Regions from separate parts of the Streptomyces sp. NPDC049887 genome, predicted to be linked through region 1. Evidence: riboswitches for the same ligand, from Rfam matches in the RefSeq annotation. Region 1 holds a riboswitch; each other region holds the start of a gene.
What was found. A riboswitch is a leader RNA that binds a small molecule or an ion and turns the genes downstream of it on or off. The one in region 1 is predicted to bind cobalamin.
Positions count from the first base shown of each region.

Region 2: another riboswitch for cobalamin. It lies ahead of AB0J10_RS20315 (energy-coupling factor ABC transporter permease); the one in region 1 lies ahead of AB0J10_RS09865 (prenyltransferase/squalene oxidase repeat-containing protein).
Region 3: another riboswitch for cobalamin. It lies ahead of cobN (cobaltochelatase subunit CobN); the one in region 1 lies ahead of AB0J10_RS09865 (prenyltransferase/squalene oxidase repeat-containing protein).
Region 4: another riboswitch for cobalamin. It lies ahead of metE (5-methyltetrahydropteroyltriglutamate--homocysteine S-methyltransferase); the one in region 1 lies ahead of AB0J10_RS09865 (prenyltransferase/squalene oxidase repeat-containing protein).

Region 1 is NZ_JBFAMM010000006.1:134,557-138,760, reverse strand. Features, by position in the region: gene AB0J10_RS09875 (aldehyde dehydrogenase) at 1-183, opposite strand, end outside; gene AB0J10_RS09870 (MBL fold metallo-hydrolase) at 473-1,537, shown strand; cobalamin riboswitch at 1,724-1,858, shown strand; gene AB0J10_RS09865 (prenyltransferase/squalene oxidase repeat-containing protein) at 1,969-3,228, shown strand; gene AB0J10_RS09860 (SCO2322 family protein) at 3,228-3,896, shown strand; gene AB0J10_RS09855 (energy-coupling factor transporter transmembrane protein EcfT) at 4,202-4,204, shown strand, end outside.
Region 2 is NZ_JBFAMM010000016.1:28,927-33,130, forward strand. Features, by position in the region: gene AB0J10_RS20300 (ATP-binding cassette domain-containing protein) at 1-211, opposite strand, end outside; gene cbiQ (cobalt ECF transporter T component CbiQ) at 220-969, opposite strand; gene AB0J10_RS20310 (energy-coupling factor ABC transporter substrate-binding protein) at 976-1,344, opposite strand; gene AB0J10_RS20315 (energy-coupling factor ABC transporter permease) at 1,341-2,033, opposite strand; cobalamin riboswitch at 2,062-2,283, opposite strand; gene AB0J10_RS20320 (PTS fructose transporter subunit IIA) at 2,300-2,704, opposite strand; gene dhaL (dihydroxyacetone kinase subunit DhaL) at 2,701-3,297, opposite strand; gene dhaK (dihydroxyacetone kinase subunit DhaK) at 3,391-4,204, opposite strand, start outside.
Region 3 is NZ_JBFAMM010000009.1:98,189-102,392, forward strand. Features, by position in the region: gene cobN (cobaltochelatase subunit CobN) at 1-2,664, opposite strand, end outside; cobalamin riboswitch at 2,701-2,836, opposite strand; gene AB0J10_RS13830 (hypothetical protein) at 2,884-4,204, shown strand, end outside; gene AB0J10_RS13835 (precorrin-8X methylmutase) at 4,203-4,204, shown strand, end outside.
Region 4 is NZ_JBFAMM010000018.1:137,822-142,025, forward strand. Features, by position in the region: gene metE (5-methyltetrahydropteroyltriglutamate--homocysteine S-methyltransferase) at 1-1,768, opposite strand, end outside; cobalamin riboswitch at 1,934-2,156, opposite strand; gene AB0J10_RS22175 (lipase family protein) at 2,525-3,643, opposite strand.

The DNA.
Region 1 (4,204 bases):
CCCGTGGTCGAAGGCGGCACGCGCGGCCGCGACCGCCCGGTCGACGTCGGCCCGCGAGGCGTGCGGGACGCGTCCGATGACCTGCTCGGTGTGCGGTGAGACCACCTCGATGGTGTCCGTGCCGAGGGGGTCGACCAGTTCCCCGCCGACGAAGAGTTTCCCGTGCTCCACCAGTTCGGACATGACGACTGCCTCCCGCGACCCCGGCTCTCCGAGCGCTCCAGCATTTCTGACGGCATTTCAGATACGCCGACCGCCTGAACAGATACCAGTTCCCGCCGGAGGAGTCCACGGCCGGGACCCGCACCCGGGAGGCAGACGCGCGGCCGCGGAACGCCTCCGGGACGCACCCGCGGACCGTCGCTTCCGCCCCGGCCCGGCACACCTCCGAGCCCTTTGCAATGAAGTCGACTTGGGCGACGATTGGAACGGGTTCTCGTTCTTGGGCCCGGGCCGGGAGGATGGGGAGCCGATGACGCGGGTGACGGAGCACGGCGGCGGTGTGTGGTCCCTCGAGGTCCCCATCCCGGACAACCCCCTGGGACACACGCTGGTCCACGTCCTGGACACCGGCCGCGGACCCGTCCTCGTCGACACCGGATGGGACGACCCCGCCTCCTGGACGGCGCTCTCGGACGGCCTGGCCGAACTGGGCCTCGCGGTGGCCGACGTCCACGGCGTACTCGTCACCCACCACCACCCCGACCACCACGGGCTGTCCGGCAGGGTCCGCGAGGCGTCCGGCGCCTGGGTCGCGATGCACGCGGCCGACATCGCCGTCGTCCGCCGCACCCGGGAGGCCCGGCCCGGGGCCTGGCTCGACTACCTGGTCGGGAAGCTCGCCGCCGTCGGGGCGCCGGAGGAGCACCTCGCCCCGCTGCTCGCGGCCCGCGAGAGCGGCCGGACGCGGGCCCTTCCCGGGCTGCGGGCGGCCCTGCCCGACCGCGAGATCGCGCCCGGCGAACTGGTGGACCTCGCCGGGCGGCGGCTGCGGGCGATCTGGACTCCCGGCCACACGCCCGGTCATGTGTGCCTGCACCTGGAGGAGGAGCACCCGGCGAACCTCCCCGGCCGCGGCCGCCTCTTCTCGGGCGACCATCTGCTCCCCGGCATCAGCCCCCACATCGGCCTGTACGAGGACCCCGACGACGGCGCGGTCACCGACCCCCTCGGCGACTACCTGGACTCCCTGGAACGCGTCGGCCGCCTCGGCGCCGCCGAGGTTCTCCCGGCGCACCAGCACGCCTTCACCGACGCCCCGGCCCGGGTCCGGGAGCTCCTCGCCCACCACGAGGAGCGGCTGACCGGGCTGCTGTCCCTTCTCGCCGAACCTCTCACCCCGTGGCAGTTGGCCGAGTGCATGGAGTGGAACCGGCCGTGGGACGAGATCCCCTACGGCTCCCGCACCATCGCCGTCTCGGAGGCCGAGGCCCATCTGCGCCGCCTGGTGAAACTGGGCCGGGTGGAAGCCGTGCCGGGCAGCGACCCGGTGACGTACACCGCGGTGGGCCGAGCCGGGGCGCGCGGACTGCGATGAACACGGCTCGCGCCGTGATCCGCGCTGGCCGGACCCCTCACGCCGTCCGCTCCGGCCCCGCGAGATCCACTCGAGGCCGCACCCCCGCACGAGCCGCCGGCCCCGCCGTGATCCGTGCGAGGCCCGGGGGACAGGCCGCCGAGGGCCTCCGCCGTACTGGGCCGCCCGTCCCGAGGGGCGGGGATTACGGACCGGTAGAGTGTGCGAGTCGTCATCACACCCGTACGGGGGGAAGCCGGTGCGAATCCGGCACTGACCCGCAGCCGTGAGCCGCCGTCGCAGGCGGCGAGTCGGAATGCCCCGTACCGGCCGTGACCGGCTCGCGCCATCGGGACCGGCCCGCTGGCAGGCACCGTCGAGGAATACGGGGCCGGAGCCTGGTACCTCAGCGTGCCTGTGCCCGGCTCCCCGCAGGAGAGGCCCAGCCCGCCATGTCCGTTCGCCGCAGCGCAGCAGCGCTCGCCGCCGCTTCCGCCGTGTTCTGCGTGGCCGCTGCCCCGGCAGCGACGGCCGCCCCCACCCCCTCCCCGTCGGCCGCGCTCCCGACCGGGCTCTACGGCACGAAGGACCCCACCTACGACGGTGTGTGGCGGCAGTCGCTGGCCCTGCTCGCCCAGGATGTCGTCAAGACCGTGCCCGCCGAGCAGGCCGTCGGGTGGCTCACCGGGCAGCAGTGCGAGAACGGCGGCTTCGCCTCCTACCGCGCGGACGTCTCCGGGCCGTGCGACGCGAAGACGGTGATGGACACCAACGCCACCGCCGCGGCGGTACAGGCCCTGCGTGCCCTCGGCGGCCACGGGGACGCCGTGAACAAGGGCCTCGAGTGGCTGAGGTCCGTGCAGAACGAGGACGGCGGCTGGAGCTACAACCCGGGCATGCCGTCCGACGCGAACTCCACGTCCGTCGTGATCGGCGCCTTCGCCGCGGCCAAGGCGCGGCCGGGCGAGGTGAAGTCGAAGAGCGGCAAGAACCCGTTCGACGCGCTGGTCACGTTCGCCGTGCCGTGCTCGGACAAGGCCGGGGGCGGTGCCTTCGCCTACCAGCCGGACAAGACCGGAAAGCTCCTCGCCAACGGCGACGCCACCGCGGCCGCCGTGCTCGCCGGGCTGGGCCGCGGCCTGGTCGTCTCCGGCCCGGAGCCGGACGGCGCCCCCGCCGCCTGCGCCTCCCCGGCGAAGGCCACCCCGGAGCAGTCGGCCCGCAACGGCGCCGCGTACCTGGCCACGGCGCTGGCGAAGACCGGCCATCTGGACTCGCCGCCGATGCCGGGCGCCGCCGACCCGTCCCCGCTCCCGGACTTCGGCAACACGGCGGACGCGGTCCTCGCGCTCTCCGCCGCCGGGCACGGCGACAAGGCGGACACGGCGGTCCGATGGCTGGAGAAGAACTCCGCCGCGTGGGCGAAGGACGGCGGCCCGGCGGCGTACGCGCAGCTCATCCTCGCCGCGCACGCCCACGGCGACGACCCGCGGGACTTCGGCGGCGCCGACCTCGTACGACAGCTGAACGCGACCGGTCCCGAGCCGGTCTCCACCACCGCGCCGCCCGCTCCGCGGGCGAAGAGCGACGCGGGCGAGGAGCACAAGGGCGGAGACAGCGCCGGAATCTGGTGGATCGTCGGTGCCGGCCTCGCGGCGGGTGCGGGCATAGGCATCCTGATCAGCGGCCGCCGCAAGAGCAGGCAGCCGTGATGCACCGGCGAGTGATCTCGCTCCTCCTCGCGCTCGGCGCCGTGCTCGCGGTACCGGGCGTGGCGGGGCAGGCGCAGGCGGCCGGCTACCGGTACTGGTCGTTCTGGCAGTCCGACGGCGCCGCTTGGGCCTACGCCACCCAGGGACCGGCCACGGCGCGGCCGGCCGACGGTTCGGTCGACGGATACCGCTTCTCCGTCAGCGCGGACTCGCAGGACTCGGCGAAGCCGCGTACCGCCCCCTCCTTCTCGCAGTTGTGCGCGGACACGCCGGCGAAGCCCGGCACCAAGCGGGTCGGGATCGTGATCGACTTCGGCACCGAGGCGGACGCGCCGTCCGGTGAGAAGCCCCCGTCCGCACCGGCGTCCGGCTGCGCCGCGGTCCCCTCCGACGCCACCAGCGCGGAGGCCCTGGCGGCGGTGGCCAAGCCCCTCCGCTACAACTCGGACGCGCTGCTGTGCGCGATCTCCGGTTACCCGAGGACGGGCTGCGGCGAGCAGGTCCCGGCCGGGGGCCCGGCGTCCGAGGAGTCGGGCGCGCCCGCCCCGCCGGCCGGGAAGCCCTCCGGGGCGGCCGACGGAGGCCCTTCGCTGGGGCTCTTCGCGGGCATCGCGGCCTTGCTCGCGCTGGGCGGGGCGGCGTTCTGGCAGTCCCGCCGCCGCGGATGACCCCGCCACCCGCGCCCCCGCCGCCGGACGATCCCGTGCAGCCGCACGGACGGCGTCGCAACGTCCGGCTGCTGGGCGGCGTCCCGCACGCCCGCCCCGGAGACGACCCGGGCGCGGACACGGGCTCCCACCACGGTGCCGGCGAGGGCCCGGGCGCGGAGAGAGACTCCGGTCGAGGTTCCGGAAACGACCCGGACGCCGGCACCCTGGACGGCCCGGTCGGCGGCCCCGTCGGCGGCCCCGCAAACGACCCTGGCGCGGGCGTCGGGAGCGGCGAGCGCGGTGCCGCGCCCCGCGGCGGTCGACTG
Region 2 (4,204 bases), on a different contig from region 1:
GCAACCGGCCCTCCTCGCAGCGAAGCCCGCCGCTGAGGAGCCGCATCAGGGTCGTCTTGCCGCTGCCGTTGCGGCCCAGCAGCGCCAGGGAACGTCCGCCCGGCACGGCGAAGTCGACACCGCGCAGCACCGGCGGGCCGTCCGGGTAGGAGAATCCAGCGCCGGCCAGTTCCACCACGGGCGCCCCGGCCCCGGGTACGCTCGCGTCCACGGACGTTCTCACAGTACGGACCTTTCCAGTACGAGGGTGAGGGCGACGATCCCCGCCAGCAGCCCGGCGGTCGCCGCCAGGAAGCGGGCCGACACCGTCGCGGGCGGCACCAGGACCCGCAGCGTTCCGTCGTAGCCGCGCCCGGCGAGTCCGGTCTGCAGCCGCTGGGCCCGGTCGAAGGCCCGCACGAAGGCGGTCGCGGCGAGCCCGGCGAGGGACCGCCAGGCCGCCGCCCGGGTCGTGTGCCCGAGCCGGGCCGCCTGCGCCTGACGGATCCGGTGCACCGCGTCGAGCAGCAGAAAGCCGATCCGGTACATCACCAGGGCCACGTCCACGACGGGCCCGGGCACCCCGGCCCGGACCAGCCGGGGCAGCACGTCCGACACCGGCGTGGTGAACGCGAACAGCAGCACCCCGAGCGAGGCGGCGGACGTCCGCAGCAGGATCCGCACGGCGTCCGCGGGGCCGTCGGGCGCGAGCGCCAGGAAGCCGTCGGGGCCGCCCACCGAGAACAGCAGGGGCACCGCGCCCGTGACACAGAACCCAAGCGGCACGCGCCACGCCCGCCACAGCTGCCGCGGAGCCACCCCGGCGGGCCCGAGCAGTACGGACACGGCCGCCGCGGCGACCAGGACGGCGCCCGGCCACGGCGGCAGCGCGACGGCGCAGACCGTCAGTCCGAGCCCGAGTGCCGCCTTCTCGCACGGATGACGGCGGCGCCAGCGACTGCCGTGCGCCGCCGCGTCGATCGGCAGCATCGGCGGCTACGCGCCCGGGCCCGCGGTATCGGAAAGCCCCGCGGAACCGGCGGCCGGCGCCTCCCCGGCCACCGCCCGCGCCTCACCCTGCCGCCGCCCCTTGCGCAGCCCGAAGTAGTACGCCAGGACACCGGCACCCAGGGCCGCCTGGAGGGCGAACAGCGCCGACTCGACCTCCCCGGACGGAGGTTCGTAGAGCGGCGCGAACCACGGCTCGTAGTCCGGTGCGATCTCCGTGATCGCGGTCTCCGCCTCCCCGTCGGCGCCCGTGAAGGGCTCCTCCTTGTGGTCGCCCAGACCGAGGGCGAGCGGCAGCACCGCCAGCGCCGCCACGATCGCCACCAGCAGTGTGTTGATCTTCGCGTTACGGCTCATCGGACCGCGGCCTCCTTCTTGGCCCCGCCCTGGAGGAGCACTCCGAGGCGGGTCAGCTCACCCTTGCTGGACTGCACGAGCAGCCGCATCACCAGCACGGTGAGCAGGCCCTCGCTGACGGCCAGCGGGATCTGGGTGAGCGCGAAGATGCCGCCGAACTTGGCCAGGGCTCCGGCCACGCCGCTGCCCGGGTCGGGGAACGCCAGCGCCAGCTGCACGCTGGTGACGCAGTACGTGGACAGGTCCGCGACGAACGCGCCGAAGAAAACGCCCACCATCAGCGACACCCCGGACCGCCGCAGCAGCGCGTACACCCCGAAGCCGGCCCACGGCCCGACGATCGCCATCGAGAACACGTTCGCGCCGAGCGTGGTCAGTCCGCCGTGGGCCAGCAGCAGGGCCTGGAAGAGCAGGGTGATCGTGCCGAGCACGGCCATGATCGGTGGCCGGAACAGGATCGCGCCCAGCCCCGTGCCGGTCGGATGCGAGCAACTGCCGGTCACGGAAGGGATCTTGAGTGCCGACAGGACGAAGGTGAAGGCCCCCGACGCGCCGAGCAGCAGGGTGGACTCGGGATTCGCCCTGACCTCACGGGTGAGCGCCCGTACGCCGTGGATCACGAAGGGGGCGGACGCGACGCCCCAGGCGGCGGCGTGCACAGGGGGCAGATACCCCTCGGCTATATGCATGGTTGGGAGACCCTCTCCAGCACCTCGTGGATGGACAACGCGCCCTGGCCGGTCTCCTGGCTGACGGGTCCTGCCGCCCGGGCTCCGCCTTCCCGGACACCACGGTCTCCCGTGGCGGTCCAGTGGCTTCCTTGCGGAGAGAGCCGGACTTCCCGATCACAGTGGCGAGGGCCGCACCGGTACTCCACCGGTTTCCCGTTCACCAAGGCCCTGCGACATTAGTGCGTTGACCAGGTGCATCACAAGCCGCGCACGGATGCGCACGGTCACACCTTGCGATAGTCGTACGCCTCGGCGGCCGCCGCCTCCACCGCGTCCAGATCCGCGCCGGCGGACGCGGTGACCACCGCGGCGACGGCGCCCTCCACGAACGGCGCGTCCACCAGCCTGGTCCCCTCCGGGAGTTCGTCGCCCTCGGCCAGCAGCGCCTTGACCGTCAGCACGGCGCTGCCGATGTCGACCAGCACGGCCACCCCGGCGCCCCGGTCCACCTCGTGCGCGGCACGCGCCGTCAGCTCCGAACTGGTGCCGAGGCCGCCGTCCGCGGTCCCGCCCGCCGCGGCGACCGGTACGGCGTCGCCGGCGCCGGCCAGCCTGCGGGCGAGGTCGGCCACCGACTCCGCGACCTGCGCGCTGTGGGAGACGAGGACGATCCCGACCGGGCCGGTCATCGTGCCGCCTCCTCGAGGGCCCCGACCAGCAGGGCGGAGGACGTCGCCCCCGGATCCTGATGCCCGATGCTGCGCTCGCCCAGATAGCTCGCCCGCCCCTTGCGGGCCAGCATCGGCACGGTCGCCGCCGCGCCCTCGTCGGCGGCCTCCCGAGCGGCCGCGAAGGACTCGTCCAGCGCCGCGGCCGCGGGCTCCAGCGCGTCCAGCATCGTCTTGTCCCCGGCCTTCGCGCCGCCGAGCTGCGCCACCGCCGCGATCCCCGCGCGCAGCGCCTCGGCGAGCTGTGCCCGCGTCACCTCGGCCTCGTCGCCGAGCGCCTTGCCGGCCCGCCGCAACAGCGTCCCGTACAGCGGTCCCGACGCCCCGCCGACCGTCGAGATCAACTGCCGCCCGGTCAGCATCAGTACCGCACCGGGGGTGTCCGGCACGTCCTTCTCCAGCGCCGCCCGCACCGCCGTGAAACCCCGCTGCAGATTCGTACCGTGGTCGGCGTCCCCGATCGCGGCGTCGAGTTCGGTCAGCCGGGCCGCCTCGCGGTCCACCGCCTCGGCCAGGGCGTTCATCCAGCGGAGGAAGAAATCCGCGTCGAGCACAGCGCCGCCTCCTTCTCGTGACGCACCGGCTCCCCCGCGCGCGTCGTCGCGGCCCGCGGACGCGGAGCCGCCGTCGGCCGGGCCGGGCATGGCTCAGCGGCCCCAGCGCAGCGCGGGCGTCTCCACGGGGGCGTCCCACAGCCGCAGGATCTCCTCGTCCGCCTCGCACAGCGTCACCGAGCAGCCCGCCATGTCGAGCGAGGTGACGTAGTTGCCGACCAGGGTCCGGGCCACCGGAACGGCCCGCTCGGCGAGCACCCGGTGGACCTCCGCGTTGAAGCCGTACAGCTCCAGCAGCGGTGTCGCGCCCATGCCGTTGACCAGCGCCAGCACCGGACTCGACGGCTGCAGATCCTCCAGGACCGCGTTCACCGCGAAGTCCGCGATCTCCCGCGACGTCATCATCGGCCGCCTCTCCCGGCCGGGCTCGCCGTGGATGCCGATCCCCAACTCCAGCTCACCGGAGGGCAGATCGAAGGTCGGACTGCCCTTGGCCGGGGTCGTCACCGCGCTGAGCGCGACGCCGAAGCTGCGCGACCGCTCGTTGACCCGGCGGGCGACGGCCTCGACCCGCTCCAGCGGCGCCCCCTCCTCCGCCGCGGCACCCGCGATCTTCTCCACGAAGAGCGTCGCGCCCGTACCGCGCCTGCCCGCCGTGTAGAGGCTGTCCTGCACGGCCACGTCGTCGTTGACGAGCACCTTGGCCACCTGGACGCCCTCGTCCTCGGCGAGTTCCTGGGCCATGTCGAAGTTCAGCACGTCGCCGGTGTAGTTCTTCACCACGAAGAGCACACCCGCCCCGCTGTCCACCGCCGCCGCTGCCCGGGCCATCTGGTCCGGCACCGGGGACGTGAAGACCTCGCCGGGGCACGCCGCCGAGAGCATCCCGATTCCCACGAACCCGCCG
Region 3 (4,204 bases), on a different contig from region 1:
GACGCGGCGGGAGGCGTCGTCCCAGACGGGACGGACACCGAGCAGCGCCAGCGCCTCGGCGACGTCGTCGCCGGCGGTGCGCATCGCGCTGGTGCCCCACAGGGACAGTCCGACGGACGTCGGCCAGGAGCCGTTGTCGGTGCGGTAGCGCTGCAGAAGGGATTCGGCCAGGGCCTGGCCGGTCTCCCAGGCGAGGCGGGAAGGCACGGCCTTGGGGTCGACGGAGTAGAAGTTCCGGCCCGTCGGAAGGACGTTGACCAGGCCGCGCAGCGGCGAGCCGGACGGTCCGGCCGGGACGAAGCCACCGTTCAGCGCGTGGACGGTGTGGTCGAGTTCGTCGGTGGTGGCGGCGAGGCGCGGCACGACCTCCCGGGCGGCGAAGCCGAGGATGTCGGCGACGGCCTTGCCGTGGCCCTCGGCCACGGAGGCGACGGCGGCCTGGTCCCAGCCGGCGTCCTCCATGGCTTCGACCAGGGCGCGGGCGCGGGCCTCGGCCTCGTCGGCGGTGGTCCGCGTCGCGGCGGACTCGTCGAGGCCGAGCGCCTCGCGCAGTCCGGGCAGGGCGGTCGTGCCGCCCCAGATCTGCCGGGCCCGCAGAATCGACAGGACGAGGTTGACGCGCTCCGGGCCGGTGGGCGCGCCGCCGAGGAGGTGCAGTCCGTCGCGGATCTGGGCGTCCTTGACCTCGCACAGCCAGCCGTCGACGTGCAGCAGGAAGTCGTCGAAGCCGTCGTCGTCGGGGCGGTCCTCCAGGCCGAGGTCGTGGTCGAGCTTCGCCGCCTGGATCAGGGTCCAGATCTGGGCGCGGATCGCCGGCAGCTTCGCCGGGTCCATAGCGGAGATCTGGGCGTACTCGTCGAGCAGTTGCTCCAGGCGCGCGATGTCGCCGTAGGAGTCGGCGCGGGCCATCGGCGGGACGAGGTGGTCGATGAGGGTGGCGTGGACGCGGCGCTTGGCCTGCGTGCCCTCGCCCGGGTCGTTGACCAGGAACGGGTAGACCAGCGGCAGGTCGCCGAGCGCGGCGTCGGGCGCGCAGGCGGCGGACAGACCGGCGTTCTTGCCGGGCAGCCACTCCAGGTTGCCGTGCTTGCCGAGGTGGATCATCGCGTCCGCGCCGAACCCTCCTTCGTCCTGCCGGGCGGCGATCCAGCGGTAGGCGGCGAGGTAGTGGTGCGAGGGCGGCAGATCGGGGTCGTGGTAGATCGCGATCGGGTTCTCGCCGAATCCGCGTGGAGGCTGGATGACGATCAGCAGGTTGCCGCGGCGCAGGGCGGCCAGGACGATGTCGCCCTCCGGGTTGCGGGAGCGGTCCAGGAACATCTCGCCGGGCGCCGGGCCCCAGTGCTCCTCGACGGCCTCGCGCAGTTCGGAGGGAAGGGTCGCGTACCAGCGCCGGTAGTCGGCGGCCGGGACGCGGACCGGGTTCCGGGCGAGCTGCTCCTCGGTGAGCCAGTCCTGGTCGTGGCCACCGGCCTCGATGAGCGCGCGGATCAGTTCGTCGCCGTCCCCGGACGCCAGGCCGGGGATCTCCTCGGTGCCGAAGTCGTAGCCCTCGTCGAGCAGCCGGCGGAGCAGGGCGACGGCGGAGGCCGGGGTGTCGAGGCCGACGGCGTTGCCGATGCGGGAGTGTTTCGTCGGGTACGCGGAGAGGACGAGCGCGAGGCGCTTCTCGGCGTTCGGGATGTGCCGCAGCCGGGCGTGGCGCACGGCGATGCCGGCGACGCGGGCGGCGCGCTCGGGGTCGGCGACGTACGCGGGGAGGCCGTCCTCGTCGATCTCCTTGAACGAGAACGGCACGGTGATGAGGCGGCCGTCGAACTCGGGGACGGCGACCTGGCTGGCGGCGTCCAGCGGGGACAGCCCCTCGTCGTTCTCCTCCCAGGCGCTGCGCGGCCCGGTCAGGCACAGGGCCTGCAGCACGGGCACGTCGAGCGAGGCGAGTGCGCCCGCGTCCCACGCCTCGTCGTCCCCTCCGGCCTGGGCCTCGGCGGGCCGGGTGCCGCCGGCGGCGAGGACGGTGGTGACGACGGCGTCGGCGTCGCGGAGCCGTTCCAGCAGTTCCGGCTCGGGGGCGCGCAGCGAGGCGACGTACAGCGGGAGGGCCCGGCCGCCGGCGTCCTCGACGGCGTCGCACAGGGCGCCGACGAAGGCGGTGTTGCCGCTCATGTGGTGGGCCCGGTAGTAGAGCACGGCGACGAGCGGGCCGCTGTCGCGACGCGGGGTGCGCTCCATCTCGCCCCACGTGGGGGCGGGCGCGGGCGGCGCGAAGCCGTGGCCGGTGAGCAGGACGGTGTCCGACAGGAACCGGGCGAGCTGCTCCAGGTTGTCCGGGCCGCCGTGGGCGAGGTAGGCGTGGGCCTCGGCCGCGATCCCGATGGGGACGGTGGACGTCTCCATCAACTGGGCGTCCGGGGCCTGTTCGCCGGTGAGGACGACCACCGGCCTGCCCTGCGCCAGCAGCGCGTCGAGGCCCTCCTGCCAGGCGCGGATGCCGCCGAGGAGGCGCACGACGACCAGGTCGGTGCCGTCGAGGAGCTCGGGCAGCCGGTCGAGGGGAAGACGGGAGGGATTCGCGAAGCGGTACCGGACCGGGCCCTCGGCGGCGCGGGCGCTGAGCAGGTCGGTGTCGGAGGTCGACAGCAGCAGGATCGTCGCGTGCGTCATCGCGTGCGCAGGCCTTCCTCGGGGTTTCCGCGCCCCGGGTGGTCGTGGTCGGCGGGAGTTCCTGACTCACCGGACCCCGTCGCCGGGACCCGGTTCACAGTGGCGGGACCGCGCCGGATTCCCACCGGGCTTCCTCCCTAGGGCCCTGGGACCCTGTGCCGTTCTGCATAGTAGAGGCTGCGGCCCGCCGGCAGGGCGGCCACCTGGAAGGACGTGGGTATGCTCGCCGCCATGCCGCCCACACCGACAACCCCTCCGGACCGGGGCGAACGCCGCATACGGGACCGAGGTGACGCCTGCCCGGGCGCGCTGCGGCTGCATGCGGCGGACGACGGGCTGCTGGCCCGACTCCGCCTTCCCGGCGGCTTGTTGACGATGCATCAGTTGTGCGCGCTGGCCACCGCGGCCGAGCGGCTGGGCGACGGGGCGCTGAGCGTCACCTCCCGGGGGAACGCCGAGCTGCGCGGCCTGACGGACGGCTGCGGGGCGGAGCTGGCGGAACTGCTGCGTGACGCCGGGCTGCTGCCCTCCGACACCCATGAGCGGGTGCGCAACGTCGTGGCCTCGCCGCTGGCCGGACTGGACGGACTCGGCAGCGCCGACGTGCAGTTGTGGGCCCGGGAGCTGGACGCCCTGCTGTGTGCGAGCGACCGGGCCGCGGGTCTCTCGGGCCGGTTCCTGTTCGCCCTGGACGACGGCCGTGGCGATGTCGCCGGACTCGGCGCGGATGTGACGTTGCTCGCAGGGGCGGACGGACGGGCGGTGCTGCGGGTCGGGCGCCACGCCTTCCGGGTACCTGCCACCGACGCGGCACGCGCGGCGCTCGCCGCTGCGGAGGCGTTCCTGACCGCCGGCGCGGGCACGGGGGCGTGGCGCGTGCGGGAGCTGCCGGAGGGGCATGAGATCGGCGTGGACGAGTCGCTGGAGCGGGCGGGGGTGGCGGCGGAACCGCTCCCCCATGTCACCGGAACGGAACGCTCCGCCCCGGGTGCGGCCCCGGAACCGCCCGAGGATCGGCCCGAGGGACCCGGCACCGGACCGCTGCCCGGCGTCGTTGCGGGACCGGACGGCTGGACCGTGTCCGTCGCCGCTCCGCTCGGACGGCTCACCGCCGCGCAACTGCGGCAGCTGCTGCCGGCGCCCGCGAACGAGGTGCGGCTGACCCCGTGGCGCGGGGCCGTCGTCCCGGGGTTCGCGGACCGCGGCACGGCGCGGGCACACCTCGACGCACTCGGGCGGGCGGGTCTCATCACCGGCACCGACTCGCCCTGGTGGGGGGTCGGCGCGTGCACCGGCCGGCCCGGATGCGCCAAGTCCCTGGCCGACGTGCGGGCCGACGTGACCCCCGGCCGGGGCGGACTGCCCGTGTACTGGTCGGGCTGCGAGCGGCGCTGCGGCCGTCCGCAGGGGGAGTACGTGGACGTCGTGGCCACCCGGGACGGCGCGTACCGGGTGACCGCCCACGGCACCCCCGTACCCGTGCCGTCCCGCGCCGAACTCGAAGGCACCATCGCCACAGCCCGAACCCGTACGACGAAAT
Region 4 (4,204 bases), on a different contig from region 1:
GGGCGGTCTCGCCGAGGGGCTGGTCGTCGCGGACGAACGACCAGGCGAGCAGGGTCACCGGACCGGTGAGCATGCCCTTGACCGGGCGGGACGTGAGGGACTGGGCGTACCGCGTCCAGGGCACCGTCATCGGCTCGGGGCGGGAGATGTCGCCGGCCAGGATCGGCGGGCGGACGTAGCGGGTGCCATAGGACTGCACCCAGCCGTGCTGGGTGGCGAGGTAGCCGGTGAGTTGCTCGGCGAAGTACTGGACCATGTCGTTGCGTTCGGGCTCGCCGTGCACCAGTACGTCGATGCCGGTCTTCTCCTGGAAGGAGATGACCTCCTGGATCTCGGCCCTGATGCGCTCCTCGTAGCCGGCGGCGTCGATCCGGCCGGCGCGCAGGTCGGCGCGGGCCGCACGCAGCTCGCCGGTCTGCGGGAAGGAACCGATCGTGGTGGTCGGCAGCAGGGGCAGCCCGAGATGGGCGCGCTGGGCGGCGGCCCGTTCGGTGTAGGGCTGGGAGCGGCGGCCGTCGGCCTCGGCGACCGCCGCGACACGGGACCGTACGTCCGGGTCGTGTGTGATGGGGGAGCCCGCTCGGGAGGCCAGAGCGGCACGGTTGGCGGCGAGTTCCGCGGTGATCGTGTCGGTGCCCTGGGCGAGACCCTTGGCGAGGGTGACGATCTCGGCCGTCTTCTGCTTCGCGAAGGCGAGCCAGCGCAGGATCCGCGGCTCGATGTCCCGCTCCGGGGCCGTGTCCAGCGGCACATGGAGCAACGAGCACGAGGCGGCCACGTCGACCCGGTCGGCCAGTCCGAGCAGGGTGGCGAGGGTGGACAGCGACTTCTCCAGGTCGTCGACCCAGATGTTGCGGCCGTTGACCACCCCCGCGACCAGGCGCTTTCCGGGAAGTCCGCCGACGGCGGCGAGGGCGTCCAGGTTGGCGGCGGCGGACTCGGTGAAGTCCAGGGCGAGTCCGTCGACCGGGGCCTTGGCCAGCACCGGCAGGGCGTCGCCGAGCCGGTCGAAGTACGAGGCGACGAGCAGCCTGGACCGGTCGGTGAGGGCGCCGAGCTCGCGGTAGGCGCGCTCGGCGGCGTTCAGCTCGGCCGGGGTGCGGTCCTGGACGAGTGCGGGCTCGTCGAGCTGCACCCATTCCGCGCCGGCCGAGCGCAGGTCGGCGAGGATCTCGGCGTACACGGGCAGCAGCCGGTCCAGGAGGGTGAGCGGCTCGAAGTCCGCGGATACGCCGGGGGCGGGCTTGGCGAGCAGGAGGTACGTGACCGGGCCGACCAGGACGGGGCGCGCGGTCAGTCCGAGGGCCAGGGCTTCCCTCAGCTCGGCGACCTGCTTGGTCGAGTCGGCTGTGAACACGGTGTCCGGACCCAGCTCCGGGACCAGGTAGTGGTAGTTGGTGTCGAACCACTTCGTCATCTCCAGCGGCGCCACGTCCTGCGTGCCGCGCGCCATGGCGAAGTAGCCGCTCAGGGCGTCGGCCTCGACGGCGGCGCGGTGGCGCTCGGGGATCGCGCCGACCATCACGGTGGTGTCGAGGACGTGGTCGTAGAACGAGGAGTCACCGGTGGGCACCTCGTGGATGCCGGCCTCGGCGAGCTGCTGCCAGTTCGAGCGGCGCAGTTCGGCGGCGGTGGCACGGACGGCGTCGGCGGTGACCCGGCCCTTCCAGTAGCCCTCGACGGCCTTCTTCAGTTCCCGGTTCGGGCCCTGGCGGGGGTAGCCGTACACGGTGGCCCGTGCTGCCTCGGCTGCGGACTTCGATGTCACGGAGATCTCCTTCGCGAGATGAATCCCTGAGATCCCGGAGGCCGGACGAGAGCGCGAAGGGGTGACGAACCGGACGGTGCGAGCGTGCGAGACAAGGCACGGCCGTTCGCCTGGTGTGTACGCCGACCCGCCCTCGAGGTCACCGGGATGTCCGCGCACGGAGTCGTCCGCGCGCGGGCAACGGGCAGGTCTTCGGACTCGCGGGCACGTCCCCCCTGACCGGAGGACACCTAATGGCCGTCGCTTCCCAGGCCCGTACGGAGGTCCCAGTGCGTTTGACGGCGGTCGTTCCCGCTCACCGCTGCGGGGCAGTCCCGGATTCCCACCGGGTTCCCTCTTGCGACGCCCCGCCTGGAGGACGGGGCGAACCAGTTGCACAGGTCAGCCTAGACCCGTGCTTCGCAGATCACCGATTCGGGTCTGCGACCAGCGGTTCGTGCGACTTCGATACCGAGGAGACCGAAAACGTGGAGTTGGACGCCCGAGGGTGCTTTGCACCGTCGGCGGGTCGGTCACGTTCCCGATCCGCAGGTTGAGTTCGCCGAGATGGTGGAGGACCACCTGGCCGGTGGGCCGTACCCGCGGTTGTCCGGGTGGAGGCCGGCATGGTCGACCGGGAGACGTGGAACCGGATCTGTGACGGGCTCTCGTGTGAGACGAGATGGGGCTGATGATGGTGCTGGCCGGTCCCGTGCACCCGTACACGGCCGGAGACTGGGAGCGGGCCGGCAAACCCGGTGGACCGGGGGCAGGTCGTTATGACTCCATTGCGAAGAGTTGTTTGAGGCGAGCCTGGATCAGCGGTAGGCCGACGACGGGGACGTCGTAGTGGCCTGCCCCTTCCAGGACAGAGAGGTTGATGTCGTTGCCGTTGGCCACCATCTTGTTGACGACGTTGTAGGTGACGGAGTTCGGGCTGGTGATGTCGTCCGTCCCGTACAGCCACAGGACCGAGCCCGGCAGGGTCGAGGCTTCGAGCTTGCCCTGGTTCTGTTCGAAGAACCGTCTGTTCTCCGGAAGCGAGTTGGGTGTGTCTCCGCGAACCCCCGGATACGAGTCCGGACGGTGTGACGGGGAGGCAGCCAGATAGTTCCGGATGTCCTGCTTGACAAGTGCGTTCAGGTCGTCCAGGCATCGCTGCCAGTCCTGGTGGTAAAACCTGAGCATTCTCGGGCCGTAGACCTGGCTGGGGTCGACGTGGTAGCCCGCGTATCGTTCGGTCTTCGTGAAGTAGATGGTTTCTGCGTTGGCGAAGACCAACTGGTCGATCTGGTGGTCCGTCGGGGGGAGCCCGGATTGGGACGCGTTGTCGATGACCTGCCACAGGATTCTGTTCATGGCGGGCACGTCTGGGACCGGGGCAAGGGTGATGGCACCGCGGTATTCCAGGTCCGGGTCTGCCTTGGTGGCAGAGTCTGAGTAGTAGGCGGCGGCAAGTGCTGCGAAGCCGCCTTCCGACCATCCCGCTGGGACCCACTGCCCTGACAGCCTGTCGCCCAGGTATCGCTGCGCGGCGACCGCGGCGAAGATCATGGAGTTGCCCTCACTGGACAGGTCGTAGTAGCCGTGGCCCGCGGTGACGCCCGCGGACGCGGGCCCCAGCCCCTCGTAGTCCGGCGCGACGACGGCGATGCCCATCTTCAGGACGGCTGCCAGCAAGGCGTCGTTCGGGCCGTCGACCCAGGTTTTGTGTTCCTGGAGTTGGACGCTGGGCGCGCACTGCGGTGCCCATCCGACGGTTCCGTGGCCCCACACGACGAGCGGCCGACCTCCTGCCGGAGGTGCCTTCTTGGGAAGGAACAGCATGGCCGTCGCATTGACTTGGTTCCCCCGCATACCCGGCATGCGGTACACGAGCAGTTTTCCGTCGGCCACAGCAGAAATCCCCTGGGGCACATTGCGCAGGTGGGTTGGAACACCTACTACGTCCCCGTTGCGTGCGGCATCGGTGGGACCGCCCGGGCCTCCCGATGGAGCGATGTACCCACCGATGAGGAGCCCGGCCAGCAGCACGACCGCACATGCTCTCTCCCTGCGAAGCAAGGCCCTCCGGCGGAGTCTGCACCGGCCCGGCTCCTTCGGGAGCCCAGCGCGGGGGGACGGCCCTGGCGGAGGAGTCTGTATCGCTGCGTCGGCCATACCCGCGACCCCGCTTTCGTCTTCTTCTCATCCTGAGCCTCCATCAGTGCGCCGAAGCGTGAGTCCGGGGCTTAGGGACGGTGGCTGTGCAGTCATCGTTGACCGTAGGAGGCCAGGGGGACCTGCGCCTGCCGAGGGCCGGTTCGGTGCGCCATTGGGGTTGCTGTTCCCGGCTCCGGTGTTCCCCGGAGCCGGGAAGGCCTGTCGGGTTCTCCGACGGCGCTGTCGCAGGCTCGCGGGTGAGACCGCGCCTGCCGAATGGCCTACCTGAGTGACGTTGGGCAGGCGCAAAGACCC